DNA from 3 places in the Colwellia sp. 5_MG-2023 genome. Region 2 is predicted to be linked to each of the others. Evidence: predicted binding sites of a transcription regulator. Region 2 holds the regulator's gene; each other region holds the start of a gene.
The links. Region 2 encodes FliA, which starts transcription of late flagellar genes. Its sites were predicted from a motif close to CTAAAGNTNNNNNNNNNNNNGCCGATA; they were not measured.
Positions count from the first base shown of each region.

Region 1: pomA (flagellar motor protein PomA) is a predicted target of FliA. The motif match lies at 846-872, and genes of this name have one in related genera.
Region 3: Q4496_RS06110 (DUF5610 domain-containing protein) is a predicted target of FliA. The motif match lies at 2,395-2,421, and genes of this name have one in related genera.

Region 1 is NZ_JAUOPW010000006.1:102,355-108,057, reverse strand. Features, by position in the region: gene ispA ((2E,6E)-farnesyl diphosphate synthase) at 1-464, opposite strand, end outside; gene xseB (exodeoxyribonuclease VII small subunit) at 461-727, opposite strand; gene pomA (flagellar motor protein PomA) at 973-1,740, shown strand; gene Q4496_RS06920 (flagellar motor protein MotB) at 1,768-2,709, shown strand; gene thiI (tRNA uracil 4-sulfurtransferase ThiI) at 2,869-4,323, shown strand; gene Q4496_RS06910 (ketopantoate reductase family protein) at 4,365-5,348, opposite strand; gene Q4496_RS17985 (VanZ family protein) at 5,356-5,703, opposite strand, start outside.
Region 2 is NZ_JAUOPW010000008.1:44,881-50,583, forward strand. Features, by position in the region: gene Q4496_RS08010 (chemotaxis protein CheA) at 1-950, opposite strand, end outside; gene Q4496_RS08015 (protein phosphatase CheZ) at 964-1,707, opposite strand; gene cheY (chemotaxis response regulator CheY) at 1,780-2,163, opposite strand; gene Q4496_RS08025 (RNA polymerase sigma factor FliA) at 2,221-2,940, opposite strand; gene Q4496_RS08030 (MinD/ParA family protein) at 3,020-3,862, opposite strand; gene flhF (flagellar biosynthesis protein FlhF) at 3,922-5,520, opposite strand; gene flhA (flagellar biosynthesis protein FlhA) at 5,635-5,703, opposite strand, start outside.
Region 3 is NZ_JAUOPW010000005.1:115,806-121,508, reverse strand. Features, by position in the region: gene Q4496_RS06120 (YHYH protein) at 1-442, opposite strand, end outside; gene Q4496_RS06115 (MBL fold metallo-hydrolase) at 719-1,576, shown strand; gene Q4496_RS06110 (DUF5610 domain-containing protein) at 1,727-2,359, opposite strand; gene Q4496_RS06105 (efflux RND transporter periplasmic adaptor subunit) at 2,888-4,045, shown strand; gene Q4496_RS06100 (efflux RND transporter permease subunit) at 4,058-5,703, shown strand, end outside.

The sequences.
Region 1 (5,703 bases), on a different contig from region 2:
CACATACCTTGATAACCAGCGGCCGTTATTAGTTGCTGAATTAGCTTAACTTGCTTAGGTTTAACTGCTTCTGAAAAATCGTGGTTGGCAATAATATCAAAGGCAAGAGTTTGTAAGCTATCACCAGCAAGAATTCCTGTTGCTTCATCAAAAGCCTTGTGACAGGTTGGTTGACCACGCCTTAAGTCATCATCATCCATCGCGGGTAAGTCATCATGTACTAAAGAATAAGCATGTATACATTCTATTGCGCCAGCTATTCCATCAACGTCTTTTAAATCTAGGTCTAATGCTTGTCCTGTAATATAAGCTAAATAAGGACGTATGCGCTTGCCACCTATCAATAGCCCATATCGCATTGCTTGATGAAGTTTCTTATCGTTAACAGTTAAACTCGCAAGTTTCTGCTCTAAAAATTGGTCGATACGTTGTTGAAAAACATCATGATTGGCTAAACTACTCACGAAAGATCACCGGATAATTGCTCATTGTCAGTTAACGCAAAATCTTGGAGTTGTTGTTCTCCGTTTTGCTCGAGTAAAATTTTTACTTTTTGCTCTGCTGTTTGTAGCTTATTTTGGCTTAGTTTACTTAATGTTAAACCACGCTCAAAAAGTGCCATTGATTCTTCTAAGTCTAAATTCCCTTGCTCTAAATTTTGTACTATCGTGTCCAATTCGCTAAGAGATTCTTCAAAACTTAGGTTTTCTAATTTTTTTTTGGCCATATTTTATATTCTCTTTATGCCTTAGATGCTTTCAACTCTAGGCGCAAACTTACCTTAGCTAAGCACAATGGTCAATGTAGTGCTCATATATTTCAGCGTATATTGTGATTATTTAACGATTAAGTTATTGACTATTAGGGCGATAACTTAATATATAAAGGGATAAGTAATGGCGAATAGCTTTATCATAATGTACTATTATTTTATTAGATCAAATTAGTTTTTATAGCTTTAGGAGTTTTTCTGTGGATTTAGCAACCTTAATCGGTATCCTTGGTGCCATTGCTTTTCTCGTTATGGCGATGGTTTTGTCTGGCGATATTACGATGTTCGCTGATACCCAATCAGTACTAATTGTTTTTGGTGGTTCACTATTTATCGTGTTATCTAATTACAGTATAGCTCAGTTTTTTGGTATAGGAAAAATTATAGCTAAAGCGTTTATATTTAAATTAGAAAAGCCCGAAGAATTAATAGAAAAAGCCGTTGATATGGCTGATGCTGCACGTAAAGGTGGATTCCTCGCCTTAGAAGAAGCAGAGATAACCAATAATTTTATGCAAAAAGGTGTTGACATGCTTGTTGATGGTCATGATGCCGATGTAGTGCGGGCGACCTTACAAAAAGATATTAACCTAACGACAGAGCGCCATGAAAAAGGTGCTGGTATGTTAACGGCTTTAGCTGATGTTGCACCTGCTATGGGGATGATTGGTACACTTATTGGACTCGTTGCTATGTTGGCTAATATGGATGATCCTAAATCTATTGGCCCAGCTATGGCGGTTGCTTTGTTAACGACACTTTATGGTGCCTTCTTAGCAAATGTTATTGCTATTCCGTTAGCGACTAAATTAAAACTGCGCATGGAGGAAGAAAAAATGAATCAAGAGTTAATTCTTGATGCCGTGCTTGGAATCCAAGATGGGCAAAACCCGCGAGTCATTGAAGGTTTATTGAAAAACTATCTGGCTGAAGGTAAGCGTCAAACGAATACTACTGATGATGAATAACAATCGATTTATTAATAGGGAGGACTTATGACTGAGCAAAAGTGTAAATGTCCGCCACCTGGGCTACCTGCATGGATGGGAACATTCGCCGATCTTATGTCGTTGTTAATGTGTTTCTTTGTTCTATTGTTATCTTTTTCTGAAATGGATGTACTAAAGTTTAAACAAATTGCCGGATCAATGAAATTTGCTTTTGGGGTACAAAATAAAATTGAAGCAAAAGATATTCCGAAAGGGACAAGTATTATTGCTCAGGAGTTTAGACCTGGTAAACCGGAGCCAACACCAATAGAAGTTATTCAGCAGCAAACCATGGAAATAACTCAGCAAATGTTGGAGTTTGAAGCGGGAGAAGAAAACTCGGCTGGTGGACGTCAAGAGCAACGTGGTAGCGAACGAGGCGGAAAATCACAGAGTACTGATGATGCCTTATCTGAACAAGCGTTACAAAAAGCACAAGAGCAAATAGAGCAGGCAGCACAAGATCAAGTTAATGAATTGGTCAAAAAAATAGCGGATAAACTTGAAGAGCAAATTGAAGATGGTGCTATTGAATTAGAGTCACTAGGCCAACAAGTTATTATCCGTATTCGAGAGAACGGCTCATTTCCATCAGGCTCTGCTTTTTTACAGCCTAAATTCAAACCTATTATTAGACAAATAGGTGAGTTGTTGAATACAATTCCAGGTGAAATTATGATTTCAGGGAATACTGATAACCGTGGAATAGATTCAGAGTTATTTGACTCAAACTGGGATTTATCTAGTAAAAGAGCGGTTGCTATTGCACATGAAATAATTAAAGTACCAGGGTTTAATCAAACACGTTTAGTTGTTGCAGGGCACGCAGACACTCGTCCGTTAGTACCAAATACTAACCCATTGAATCGTCGACGAAATCGCCGTGTTGAAATTGCCATTAATCAAGGTAAGCCAAAAGAGAGCGAACCTATTCAAGTACTACAATAAAAATTAAGGTATAACCTTAGTTATGTTGAAAAGCTGTCATCGTAATGAGGACAGCTTTTTTTGTTGGTACTCAATATTGCCTTAACTCGCATTTTGAGGTGGTTTGGGTATATAATGCGCGCCATTATTCTTATTGTTATATTTATTAGGCCAACATCGATGAAATTTATCGTAAAGCTGCAAGCTGAAATCACCATTAAATCTCGCCCTGTTCGTAAGCGTTTTACCAAGATCTTAGAATCGAATATTAAAAATGTTTTACGCCGCATTGATGAAAAAGTTACCACGCGGATGAACTGGGATAACATCGAAGTAAATACTAAAGATAATAGTTCTGAAAACCGTGAACGTTTAGTGGAAGCACTTAAGTGTATTCCAGGTGTACCGATGTTTTTAGAAGTTCAGCAGTCAGAATTTATTGATGTTCATGATATTTATGAAAAAACTTTAGCCATTCATGCTAAGACGATTGAAAATAAAACTTTCTGTGTTCGTGTAAAGCGTACGGGTACACATGACTTTAATTCACTGAAAGTAGAGCAATATGTTGGTGGTGGTTTAAATCAGTCAGTAGAAAGTTCAAAAGTTAAACTGACTAAACCTGATGTCACTATTCGTTTAGAAATAAAAAACAAAGATTTATTTATTGTTACCCAACGTCATAAAGCGCTAGGTGGTTTTCCTATCGCAACCCAAGAAGACGTTTTGTCTTTAATGTCTGGTGGTTTTGATTCAGGGGTTGCTAGTTATCAAATGATTAAAAAAGGGGCTAGAACTCATTATTGTTTCTTTAATCTAGGTGGCTCTGCTCATGAAGTAGGGGTGAAGCAAGTTAGCTATTATTTATGGAATAAGTTTGGTGCGTCTCACAAGATTAAATTTTTTGCTGTTGACTTTGAACCTGTTGTGGCTGAAATATTAGAAAAAGTTGAAAACAGTCAAATGGGCGTAATACTTAAACGTATGATGATGCGTGCCGCGAGTAAAATAGCTGCAAAAGGTAAAATTCAAGCGCTAGTGACGGGCGAAAGTTTAGGGCAAGTGTCTAGTCAAACACTCACTAACTTAAACGTTATTAATCGAGTAACAGACACACTTATTTTACGTCCATTAGCTGCTTATGATAAACAAGATATTATTGATATAGCTCGTGATATTGGTACAGAAGATTTTGCGAAAACTATACCTGAGTATTGCGGTGTTATTTCAAAGAAACCGACAGTAAAAGCGGTATTATCTAAAGTTGAAGAAGAAGAAGGTCATTTTGATTTTGATATTCTGGATAAAGTTATTAGCGAGACCCGTGTTTTTGATATTCGTGATATTGGTAAAGAGACCGAAGAAGAAATTCACGCAGTTGACCTAGTAGAGAATATTCCAGGCAATGCTGTTGTGGTTGATATTCGTAGTCCAGAAGAAGAAGAAGATAAGCCATTAAGCTTAGATAATGTTGAAGTTAAACATATCCCTTTTTATAAACTTGCCACTCAGTTTGGTGATTTAGATATGAGTAAAGATTACCTACTTTACTGTGATCACGGGGTCATGAGTAAGCTACAAGCTCTTTACCTGATTGATAACGGTTTCAGTAACGTAAAGGTATATCGTCCGTAAAAGCAAGTTTAGTTCTTAAATTAGCGTATTAGGTCAGCACCTTAACTTAGCGCGCTAACCGCTTGCCACATTTTAGTATTTTCTGGTGTGGCAAGTTTGTGTTTTATACCTAAGCGATGTATATAGCCATTAATGTAATCTATTTCACTCGTACGTTTTTCGGTAATATCACAACGCATAGAAGAGCTATTTTTAGCGGTTGCTTGTGCTACATTTTTCACTATTATTTTAAGATCTGCTAAATCTAAATTCACCTTTTCAGCATCAGCTACAGCCACTACTTCTTCTAGTAATATTAAAATTGTTGATGAATATTCAGCATTATTTATTTCACCGTTACTGATATCGTTTATTGCAGTTAATGGATTAATAACACAATTGATTGCTAGCTTTAACCATTGTTTTTTATTGATTTCTTGATGAAATGTTACTTGAGGTAGGGCGGTATTTAATAATTTTGTCAGTGATTCTTGCTGTGCTAAGTTCGGCACACCTGAAAGTAAACCAATATCTGTTGAACCAACTCCGGTATGTGTCACAGTAAAAGGCGCTGAGCGCAAACAACCATGTGTTGTGAGTAATGCGTAAATATTCTGGTGCTTGATTATATTTTGCGATAGCTCTGACAAGGTTCCCATACCATTATGAGCAAGTACAATAGTAATATTACTTTTTAATTTATTTGCAATATTATCCAGTGCTAACGATATTTGAAAAGCTTTTACGCAAAAAATAATGAGATCAGCTTGCTCAATATCCTCAGTTTGCGCGTAATTAATTTTACCCTGATGTACTAAACCATTATGATCAGTAAAAGAATATTGATCATAGGACATGGTTATTTGATTTGTTGATGTCTTATTAGACCGCGGCTTAGCTGAAGGAGAAGTTGAATCGGTTCTCTTCGAGGGTAACAAATGCAGCCGTGCTTCATTATAATCACCGTGGTTATTTATCAGCTGTAAAATATGATGATACCAAAGTAAGCCTATCGCGCCTTGCCCAACAATAATAATATTTTTCAACTAAATGTTACCTTTGAAGCTTGTTGTTTTTTATTCTCTGAATCATAAATGATTTATATCGAAAATAAGCAATTTTAAACAGTATGTATAAAATGATCCCCGCTATATCAGCAAAAAAATCACTAAACTCACCATTACGAAACCCTAAATAATATTGCCCTAGCTCACTGAGCCCAGCATAGCAAGATAGCGTAAAAAAAGTAGTTAATAATGATAGCTTTATTACTGAAATCGCTAACCAGCTTAAAACGAAAAAGCTAATAAAATGACCAATAGTATCTATTTGCGGAGAGCGAAATATTATTCTTGTTAGGGCATCAGGTAGTAATAATTCATGAGAAAAAAATAGGGCTAT
Region 2 (5,703 bases):
GTTGTTTCACCCTGAGGTGTTGATGGTTGCGCTGCTTTCTTAGCTACTGGTGGCTTACTTACCGCTGGTTTTACTTCTGCTGTAGCAGCTGGCTTTGAACTTTCCGTATTTGTTGTCACGGGAGTAGGCTTTGCCATAGAAGGTTGAGTTGGCGCAACTGAAGCTGCACTGCTAGCTTTAGGCGCATTACCTTTACCGTGCAATTCATCAAGTAAGCTTTCAAACTCATCATCATTTATTTCATCAGATGAATTATTTACAATAGAAGAAGATGTCTCTTTTACTTCTGACGAAAATGCTCCTTGACCATGAAGTTCATCCAATAACGACTCAAATTCATCGTCAGAAATTTCATCACTTGACTCTGGAGTAACAGGCGGCTTAACTGCAGGTTCAGGTGCAGATGAATGACTAGCACTGCCATGTAACTCATCAAGTAAGCGTTCAAACTCATCTTCACTCATATCCCCGTCTAAATCAGAGCTTGTATTATCTACAGATTCAGTTTCAGGGAGAGAAGTTTCAGGGATGGGGGCTTCAGGGATAGAAGCTTCAGCGCTTTCTGGCTGACTTAAACGGTGTAATTCTGCTAATAATTCAGCTTCAGCAGGTACTAGCGCCTCTCTATTTTTCACTAACGCAAACATATCATTGATAGTATCAAGCGCTGATAAAATAGTGTCCATTAACTCTGAATTTACTTTACGTTGCCCAGTACGCAGTAAATCAAATATATTCTCTGCACCATGACAAACGTCAACAAGGTCATTTAAAGCCAGAAAACCTGCGCCACCTTTAACTGTATGAAAACCTCGAAAAATTGCATTAAGTAAATCGGCATTATCAACATCATTTTCAAGTTCAACGAGTTGCTCCGAAAGCTGCTCGAGTATTTCACCCGCTTCGACTAAAAAGTCTTGTAGAATTTCTTCATCTGCTTCAAATGACATTCACTAACTCCCGTTAAAAACCTAAACTTGATAAAAGATCATCAACATCATCTTGATCTTCAACAATATCATTTCTTTTTTCTTTATTAACTATTGGCCCTTCAACTAAGTTATCACCGACTTTAGGCGCTGATTTAGTCTGTCCATCTTCTGAAGAAATACCAAATGCCGTCAACATGTTAATTAAGCTCTCTTCAACTTCACGTACCAAATCAATGACTTTACGAATAACTTGTCCTGTTAAGTCCTGAAAATCTTGAGCCATTAATACATCAGTCATCAAACCATGAATATGAGCCGTCTCTTTACCTGTCGTAATTAATAAGCTATCAATATCAACACATAAACTTTTAAACTCTTTTAAATCTATCTCATTGTTCATTAGTTTAGACCATGCAGGTTTAACTGCACTAACTTGACTAGAAATATCTTCAATTACTGGAAAAATAGACTCAACTGCATCCATCGTTTTATTTGCAGCTTCTTCAGTACGAGTAATCACATAATTCAAACGCTCTTTAGCATCAGGAATTTCAGCTGTTGCTAAGTCATTTAATCGAGAATCTAACTGAAAATTTGTTAAAGAGTCATGTAATTGACGAGTTAACTTACCTATTTCTGCAAATAGTTCAGAGTTAATTGGGTTTTGAATCGCTGCCACAAGTGCATCAGCTTTTTCTTGTTGTCCTGTTTCTAAAAGTTCAACTAAAGATTTAGCCTGCTCCAAAGAAACACGCCCCACCATTGCCATACTCATGCAAAGTCCTTAATACTTAAGTTAAATTAATCAATTTTCTGAAGTAGCTTTAACTAGCTAGTCTAAATAAAATTAACCTAGACGTTCAAAAATTTTATTTAATTTAGCTTTGAGTGTTGCAGCCGTAAAAGGTTTAACAATGTAACCGTTAACACCAGCCTGAGCTGCCATAACGATTTGTTCCTTTTTCGCTTCAGCTGTAATTAATAATACTGGGATATGGGCTAAACGTGAATCTGCACGTATAGCTTTCAACAAATCAATACCTTGCATTCCTGGCATATTCCAATCTGTTACAACAAAGTCAAAATCACCATTTTGAAGCATAGGTAAGGCAGTACTGCCATCATCCGCTTCTTGAATGTTTGTAAAGCCTAAATCGCGTAACAAATTCTTTACTATACGTCTCATTGTTGAAAAATCATCAACAACTAGCACTTTCATATTTTTATCCAAGGCACCCTCCGGCGAAACATTCAAAATTTTTATAGGTTAACACAGTTATAATTCTACTTAATTTTGCCAAGATTGCATACGTGCTTTTAATCGATGCATTGCTTGACTATGAATTTGACTAACCCGAGATTCACTAACATCGAGTACAGCGCCAATTTCACGTAAATTCAATTCTTCATCATAATATAGAGACAGTACTAGAGCTTCACGTTCAGGTAAAGAACTAATACATTCACTTAACCCTTCTTTAAAGGCACTATGCTCGATACTTTGATACGGATCATCACCGTGATAAGTTTCATCAAACTTCAGTGCATCTTCACTCATTCCTAAGTCTTCGATACCGAGTATTTTACCAGAACTGACCTCACTAAGTATATGATGATACTCATTTAATGAAATTTCAAGTTTTTCAGCAACTTCTATATCAGTAACATCTCTGCCTAATGTTGCCTCTAATTGCTTAATTGCCTCACTGACCATGCGGCTATTTTTATGTACTGATCTAGGAGTCCAGTCGCCACGGCGTATTTCATCTAGCATAGCACCTCGAATACGGATGCCAGCAAAAGTTTCAAAACTAGCGCCTTTAGTGTTATCAAAGTTATTTGCAGCTTCAAATAAACCAATCATTCCTGATTGAATTAGGTCATCAACAATAACACTTGCCGGTAATCGAGCAAGTAAATGATAAGCAATTCGCTTAACCAACACTGTATGCTGTTCAAGCAACACAGTTTTATCAATTAAATTGTTATAGGCTTTAGTTTTTGCCACTTTTTGCTATTCCCACCAAAATATTTTTATATATTTATTATTTATATCAGTTACTTGATAACACAATATGAACGAGATATTAGTAATCGAGTAGCTGTTCAATAAAGAACTCTAAATGACCTGATGCTTGTTTTGGTATAGGCCAGCTATTAACATTCTTTGCTAATTCCTTAAACGCTATTGCTGCTGGTGAGTTAGGAAAAGCTTCAACAATGGCTTGTTGTTTGCGTACTGATTTTCTAATATTTTCATCGAATGGAATAACACCAACTAACTCCAGTGCTACATCTAAAAATCTATCAGTTACTTTCGTTAGTTTGGAAAATAATTGTTGCCCTTCTTTAGGTGTACGAACCATATTAGCAACAACTTTAAATTTGAATACATTATGATCACGGCTTAATAGTTTCATTAATGCATAACAATCGGTAATTGACGTGGGTTCATCACAAACAACTAAGACTACGTCTTGTGCTGCTCGAGTAAAACTCAGTACCATATCCGAGATACCGGCTGCAGTATCAACGATCAGTACATCAAATTGAGTATTCATTTCACTAAAAGCACGAATCAACCCTGCATGTTCAGCAGGAGTAAGGTCAACCATCGATTGAGAGCCAGAAGTAGCCGGTATGATTTTTATATTACGGGGGCCTGTAATAATAATATCATCAAGCTCACATTCACCTGATAATACATGAGAAAGGTTTCGTTTTACTCTTAACCCTAACATCACATCGACATTAGCCAACCCTAAATCGGCATCTAGCACTAATACTCTTTTCCCTTGCTGTCCAAGGGCTATAGCCGTGTTTAATGAAACATTGGTTTTACCAACGCCACCTTTACCACCAGAAACTGCTATTACTTTAACTTTTTTTAAGTCTTGCATTTTTCTTAAGCCGCTCGCTTGATCTGCCATTTATTACTTCTTATATTATCGCTTTATTTTAACTAAAAATACTGCAATTTAAAATACATCTATATCGCCACCGCTGGCGTTATCGGCATTGGTCTTGCTGTACGTTGAACATAAGCTGCATTCTTCTTTGCTGCGTTTGCTGCCATTTTATCTGCAAGCGTAACTAATTTCTCAGCATTTGCAACTTTAATATCTTCTGGAACTCTTTGTCCATCAGTAAGATAACCTATTGGCAGGCCATTTTGAATTGAAGTTGTAATTATTTCGCCAACACTCACACTTTCATCAAGTTTAGTATAAATACAACCCGATAGTGGTACTTTTTTAAAGCGATCAACATTTTCTTGCATAACTTGCTGCTGGCTATTAGCAGCTAACACTAAGTAATTTCTTATTCTCACTCTAGCATTAGATACTAAATTAGCTAAATTTTCGGCTAAACGTATATCTCTTTGCCCCATACCGGCAGTATCAATTAAAATTAATTTCTTTTGAGAAAACTGTTCAAGCAACAAGTCTAATGCTTGGCTATCTTTTGCTAACTTAACTTGACAACCAATAATTTTTCCATAAGTAGCCAGTTGTTCAAAACCCGCTATTCTAAAGGTATCCGTTGATATAAGAGCAACTTGCTCATGGCCGTGAACTTGAGAGAAACGTGCTGCTAGCTTAGCAATTGTTGTTGTTTTCCCTACGCCTGTAGGACCAACTAATGCAACAATACCACCACGATGAATTATATCATTTTGCGTCGTATTAAGTTGTTCACCAATTAACTTAGTCGCTTGTTGCCAAGCTTGTTCATCATGGTATTTAGAAGGAACATAACCTGCTATTTGATCAGCAATTTGTTCATTTAAACCTAACCCTAATAAACGGTTAACTAACACAGCACGTTGAGGCTCTTTTTGCGCCATATCTTGCCACATAAGACCCGATACTTGATGTTCAAGTAACTTTCTTATTGAAGCCATCTCTTGTTGCATTTTATCAAAATCTTGTTGGCTAACATGACTATTTGCATCTACATCATGTTCTGACAAAGGGACTGACTGTAATTTTTCAGCCATTTGTTCAGCTTCTAATGAAGTGTGCCCTTCAAACTGAGCATGCTCATTATTATGATTTACTTCTGGTGCAGGAATTGTTCCATCAGGCTTTGAATGACGTAAGCGTTGAGTAAAATTACGTAATTGATCTTCAATATTCTCGTCTTCACTCACAACTTGATTATTCTGCTGAATATGCCCCTGTTGAGCATAAGCTTGCTCAGACTGATCATTAGATTGTTGGTTCGATGAATGATGTTGAACCTGCCGACTTAACAGTGCTGACAAACTATCAACAGGCTCGGTAGTACTGTTGGCGATATTATGACCTACCTGTGCTTCAGGTACAGCGATATTTGTTGCCTCAGCACTTTGAATATTAACCGTATCATTTTGTATTTCACGGTTATTTTCATTAACTGTAGAAGGATTAACCTGTGGAGAAGGTGCACTTACTGGCGCTGATTGGCTGTAATCAACTGCAGCCATCAATTCAACACCTTCAGGTATTTTTTTATTAGACATGATTACGGCATCTACGCCTAATTCTTCTTTAATTTGTGCTAATGCGCTACGCATATCTTTGCCAACAAAACGTCTTATTTTCACAGTTAACTCCTTATTTAGCTACGAGCGACTAAACTTTACTCTGCAACTTATCATGCTCGATACTTATGCTGCTCGTTACTTTTTATTTGGTATTTTATTTACCCAAATTATTAGTTACTGCCCAATAGCACTTACAATTTTAATTTGTTTATCATCAGGTATTTCTTGATAAGAAATAACCCT
Region 3 (5,703 bases), on a different contig from region 2:
GCTCAGACAAAGCATAAAGAGTGTAAGTATAATTTTTCACTCCAGGACCTTTAGAGCACGGTGGCGCATATTCGTTTATATCGTTAACACTATTACTACCCAATAAACCGAGTGTTTCACCACTATTTATTTGTGTGGCATCCCCATTGATGTTGTACATCGTCCAGTACCAATGAACACCATCTGGTGCATTATGATGCATAATCAAGGTATAAGATTGTGTAGTTTCAGGTGCCCCACTCCAACTAAAAGGAGGGTGAACACTTTCACCATCACAAGTATAAGTAACAGGTAATTTACCACCGTCTTCCATAGCAGGGCTTATTAAAGTAAACGCGTTAGTATCACTATATTGCTGAGTTAATTCACTACCATTATTACATGCACTTAGTGATAAACTACACACTCCTACCAGTAAAGCTGCCCACGAATTTTTCATCATTTTAAACCCCAATAAATTATGCTTAAACATTAAGAATTCAACGTCAAAATTAACTATAAAAATTAAACGTTAATACTTTATTGTCGTAAGCTTAACCACCAAATGTAGGGCAATTATGTAGTTATATAATTTATTTATCATTTCATTACAGCTATTCTATCTCGAACATAATTAGTTAAAGATGACGCACTGAAAACAATTAGCTGAAATTTTTTACCTTATTCTCCTCTCTTCTTTTAACAAGATTATTATTTTTTTCTATTAAAGGAATGGTGTATGCCCGGGTCATTGATAAAACTATTAACAGGAGTGCTACTTATTGTAGGCTTCACTGTACAGGCACTTGAAATTGAAGAATTAGGCGATGGCTTATACCGCTTTATAGACGATAGACACCGCTCAGTATTTTTGATCACTCCACAAGGTGCCATTGTTACCGACCCTCTTAATAAAAAAGCGGCTACCTGGCTGAATGAACAAATTAAAACGCGTTTTAACGTACCTGTTAAATATGTCATTTATAGTCATAATCACAGCGACCATATTTACGGTGCAGAAGTATTTAAAAGCCCACATACAATCTTCGTTGCTCATAGGTTAAGTGCACAAGATATTAAAAATACTAAAATGAAAACAGTTAGCCCTGATCTAATATTCGATAACGAACTCACACTGACGCTAGGAGATTCAAACGTTAAACTTAATTATCATGGACCAAATGACGGTCGAGGCTCAATAAGTATGTTGTTTGAAAAACAAAAAACCTTATTTGTAGTTGATTGGATAATGATAGGTAGAATGCCATGGCAAAAACTGTGGAGTTACGATATCCAAGGTATGATTAATTCCACACAAGCTGTCCTTCATTATGACTTTAATACCTTTGTCGGTGGCCATGCTGACATGGGTAATAAGGATGATGTAAAACGCTATTTACGTTACCTAAAACAGCTGTACAGTAAAGTTACCGAAGGTATTTTAGCTGGTCAAACGCTTGATGAAATAAAGCAAAATGTCAAGTTAAGTGAATTTAAAGACTTAAGACAATATGAAGCTTGGCTGCCACTTAATATAGAAGGTGTATATGAACGATTAATGGAAGAGTCCGGCATGGGATGGCGAAGTGACTTGTAATAACTACACCATCAATCTAATACCAAAAAGTAATTGAGGTTTGACTCTAGAAGATTTCAAGGAGAAGTCAAAGATGATTTATTTTTGACTTCTTAAATATATTCAGTATTACAACAACCAACGAAAAATTATCGATCGAAAGCAAGCATCTTACTCAGTGGCACTCTCTTCTTCTTTTTCATTCAATGAATCAACAAAGGCCTGCAATCCTTCTTGAACAAGATCGTAAGTGGTATTAATCGTATCACTTACTTCACCTTCTAATACATTCAAACCGCCCAATATGTCTTTCGCTTCACCAAAACCTTGATCAATGCCACTACCGATAACATCCATAAATGCATTAAGAGATTCTTCTTCACTCAGATCAGGATTTTGCTCTCTAAAAGCACCTAAAAATTGCGTACTAAAAGACACAATACGCTCTGCTGTTGCTTCAGGACTAAAATCAAGGCCAGACTCATAAGCATCTTCCACACTGCTTTCAACACCACTTACTTGCAATGCTTCATTAATACCTTGTAAAGCTGCTTTCAATGCTAATGATAAAGGTTGATCACCAAGTGAATTACTAAATTCTAACGTTGATTCAATAATAGCTGCATTAAGCTGTTTCTTTTGAGAAACCGCGATAGACTCCTGAACCTCGCCAGTTTGACCTGTTGTAACTTGCGGGTCTTCAACGCTGTTATTACTGTCTGTCGACTTAGTCATAGAACTGGTATCTTGGCTATAGGGATTTTTTGCCATAACGGTATTCATACTATTAATGGGTGAGCTCATGGTATTACCTTCATTAGTTAGCGCTTATAAAAGTGTATCGGCATTACTAAGTATAACTTAAGATTAAATTGTTTATATTTTATCCCCAATTTATTTCGTCTACTATATTATTTTTAGTCTGTTATTGTGAATATAAAATCACTTTAATGAAGCGATAACGTCTCTGACTTTCAGCATCACAACAATATAACTAAAAAATTCAATGTAAGTCATTTCATTAACTCAGTCCTATAGCCTTAGTTGGCAAAATTCATCTAACTTATTAATTTTAAAATATAAAAATGCTTGAAATTAAAGTTATTACTCTAATAATTTTAAAGTAAATTTTTTTATGATTTGTAACTAACGATTTAAAAGAGAATTAAGACGTTATTAACCTCACTGATATTGCACTTAATTAAATGATTAACAACTGAATAAACAGGCTAAAATAAATTATTTTTTTAAAAAAAAATTGTTTATTAGTGTTGGAAAACATCAAAAATTAAATTAGAATGAACGTTCACCCTAAAAGAGAGATTGGTTAACATGCAGCGTTCACGCGTCATTATTTTTATTATCACTGCTTTAGCAAGTGCAATTGTTTTATCTGGTTGCGAACAAAATCAGCAGGCAAATGCACCGGCTCGGCAGCCTACTCCTGTTGGCGTTATTAAATTAACAAGCCAACCACTAACACTTACAAAAGAGTTACCAGGTCGAGTGACTGCCTCACGAGTAGCGCAAATTCGTCCACAAGTAAATGGTATTGTACAAACGCGCTTATTTACTGAAGGTGCCGAAGTTAAAAAAGGTCAAGCGTTATATCAAATTGATCCAGCAACATTTGAAGCGCAAATAGCAAGCAGTAAAGCCGCTATCAGTAAAGCGCAAGCAAATATTGCTAATGCAAAAGCTAAATCAGATCGTTATGCAGAGCTACTAGAAATAAAAGCTGTTAGCCAGCAAGACTATGATGAAGCAGATGCTAATTATAAAAGTGCGCAAGCTGACTTACTCACCGCACAAGCACAACTTAAAACAGCGCAAATTAATATTAACTATAGTAAGGTTTCATCGCCTATCAGTGGTCAAATAGGTAAATCTAATGTTACAGCTGGAGCTTTAGTAAGTGCTAATCAGGCAACTGCACTAGCAACAGTTACTCAACTTGATCCCATTTATATTGACCTTACCCAATCAAGCAGTGAATTAACACGTTTGAAAAAAGCTATTGCCAATGGCGAGCTCAATAAAGATCTTACTTCACAATCAAAAGTTGAGCTAAAAATGGAAGATGGCTCAGTATACCCGCATCAAGGCACTCTTCAATTTTCAGAAGTAATTGTTGACCCAAGCACCGGCTCGGTCACCTTACGAGCTGAATTTCCAAACCCTGAAAAACTACTGTTACCAGGTATGTATGTTAGAGCTGTCATTGTTGAAGGTGTTAAAGCTAACGCAATCTTAGTACCACAACGTGGTGTTAGTCGTAATAGTAAGGGCGAACCTACAGCGATGGTGGTTAGTAAAAACAACACTGTTGAAGCTCGAGTATTAAAAACTGACCGTACCGTAGGCTCTAATTGGTTGGTAACAAGTGGCTTAAATGATGGCGATCAAGTGATTGTTGAAGGCTTACAAAAAATAGCACCGGGTGCCCCTGTTAATGCAGTGCCAGCCGAATCAATCGCTAAAATTCAATAACGGAGCACATAAATGTCACGATTTTTTATCGATCGGCCTATTTTTGCTTGGGTACTTGCCATTGTTGTTATGTTGGCTGGTATCCTTGCAATTAAGAGTTTACCGATTGCTCAATATCCGTCAATTGCACCACCTACAATTAGCATTAAAGCTAGCTATCCAGGTGCATCTGCACGTACATTAGAAGATACGGTTACCCAAGTTATTGAACAAAAAATGAAAGGCTTAGATGGCTTACTTTATATGTCATCTACGTCTGAATCTAACGGTTCAGCAACATTAACACTAACTTTTGATGCCGATACTGATCCAGATATTGCACAAGTTCAAGTGCAAAATAAACTTGCGTTAGCAACACCGTTACTACCTCAAGAAGTACAGCGCCAAGGTGTTTCGGTTGCTAAATCTGCCCGTAACTTTTTAATGGTTGTCGGCTTTGTTTCAGAAAATGGCAGCATGAGTAATATCGACATTGGTGACTATGTAGCATCCAATGTGCAAGATATCATCTCTCGAGTAAATGGCGTTGGTGAAGTACAATTATTTGGTTCGCAATATGCGATGCGTATCTGGTTAGATCCAGATATGTTACAAAAATATAAACTAACCCCTTCAGACATCAGTGCTTCTATCAGTGCACAGAATGCGCAAGTATCAGCAGGTCAACTTGGTGCTTTGCCAGCAATATCAGGCCAACAGTTAAATGCGACAGTTACTGCTCAAAGTCGTTTACAAACGCCTGAACAATTTGAAAATATTTTTGTTAAAACCAATACTGATGGTTCTGTGGTGCGTTTAAGCGATGTAGCTAGAGTCGAGCTTGGTGGTGAAAGTTATGCCGTTGTTGCACGTTTTAATGGTAAACCTGCTTCAGGTTTAGGTATTAAATTAGCAAGTGGTGCTAACGCGCTTGATACAGGCGATGCGATTAAAGCGGCCCTTGCAGAGTTAGAGCCGCTTTTCCCTGAAGGTTTAGCAACAGTTATTCCTTATGACACCACTCCTTTTGTTAAGTTATCAATTGAAAAAGTAGTCAGTACCTTAGTTGAAGCCGTCGTTTTAGTATTTTTAGTTATGTATCTATTTTTACAAAACTTCCGCGCAACATTAATTCCAACAATTGCGGTACCCGTTGTATTATTAGGTACCTTAGCGGTACTACAAACGTTAGGTTATTCAATTAACACCTTAACCATGTTTGCAATGGTATTAGCAATTGGCTTATTAGTAGATGATGCCATTGTTGTCGTTGAAAACGTTGAACGTGTCATGACAGAAGAAAAACTTTCTCCTCTAGAAGCGACACGTAAATCTATGGATGAAATTAAAGGTGCCTTAGTCGGTATCGCAATGGTGTTATCGGCAGTATTTGTGCCTATGGCCTTTTTCAGCGGTTCTACCGGGGTTATTTATAAACAGTTCTCGGTCACCTTAGTTACCGCGATGAGTTTATCAGTATTGGTTGCCCTAATTTTAACACCTGCTTTATGTGCAACAATGTTAAAACCAAGCCATGTACATAATGATTCATCATTTATTGGTCGCTTCTTTATGGCCTTTAATCGTGGTTTTGATAAAACCAATGCTGGTGCACAAAGTTTTGTTGGTCGTATGATTAGACTAAGCAAACGCTATTTATTATGTTACGGCCTCATTGT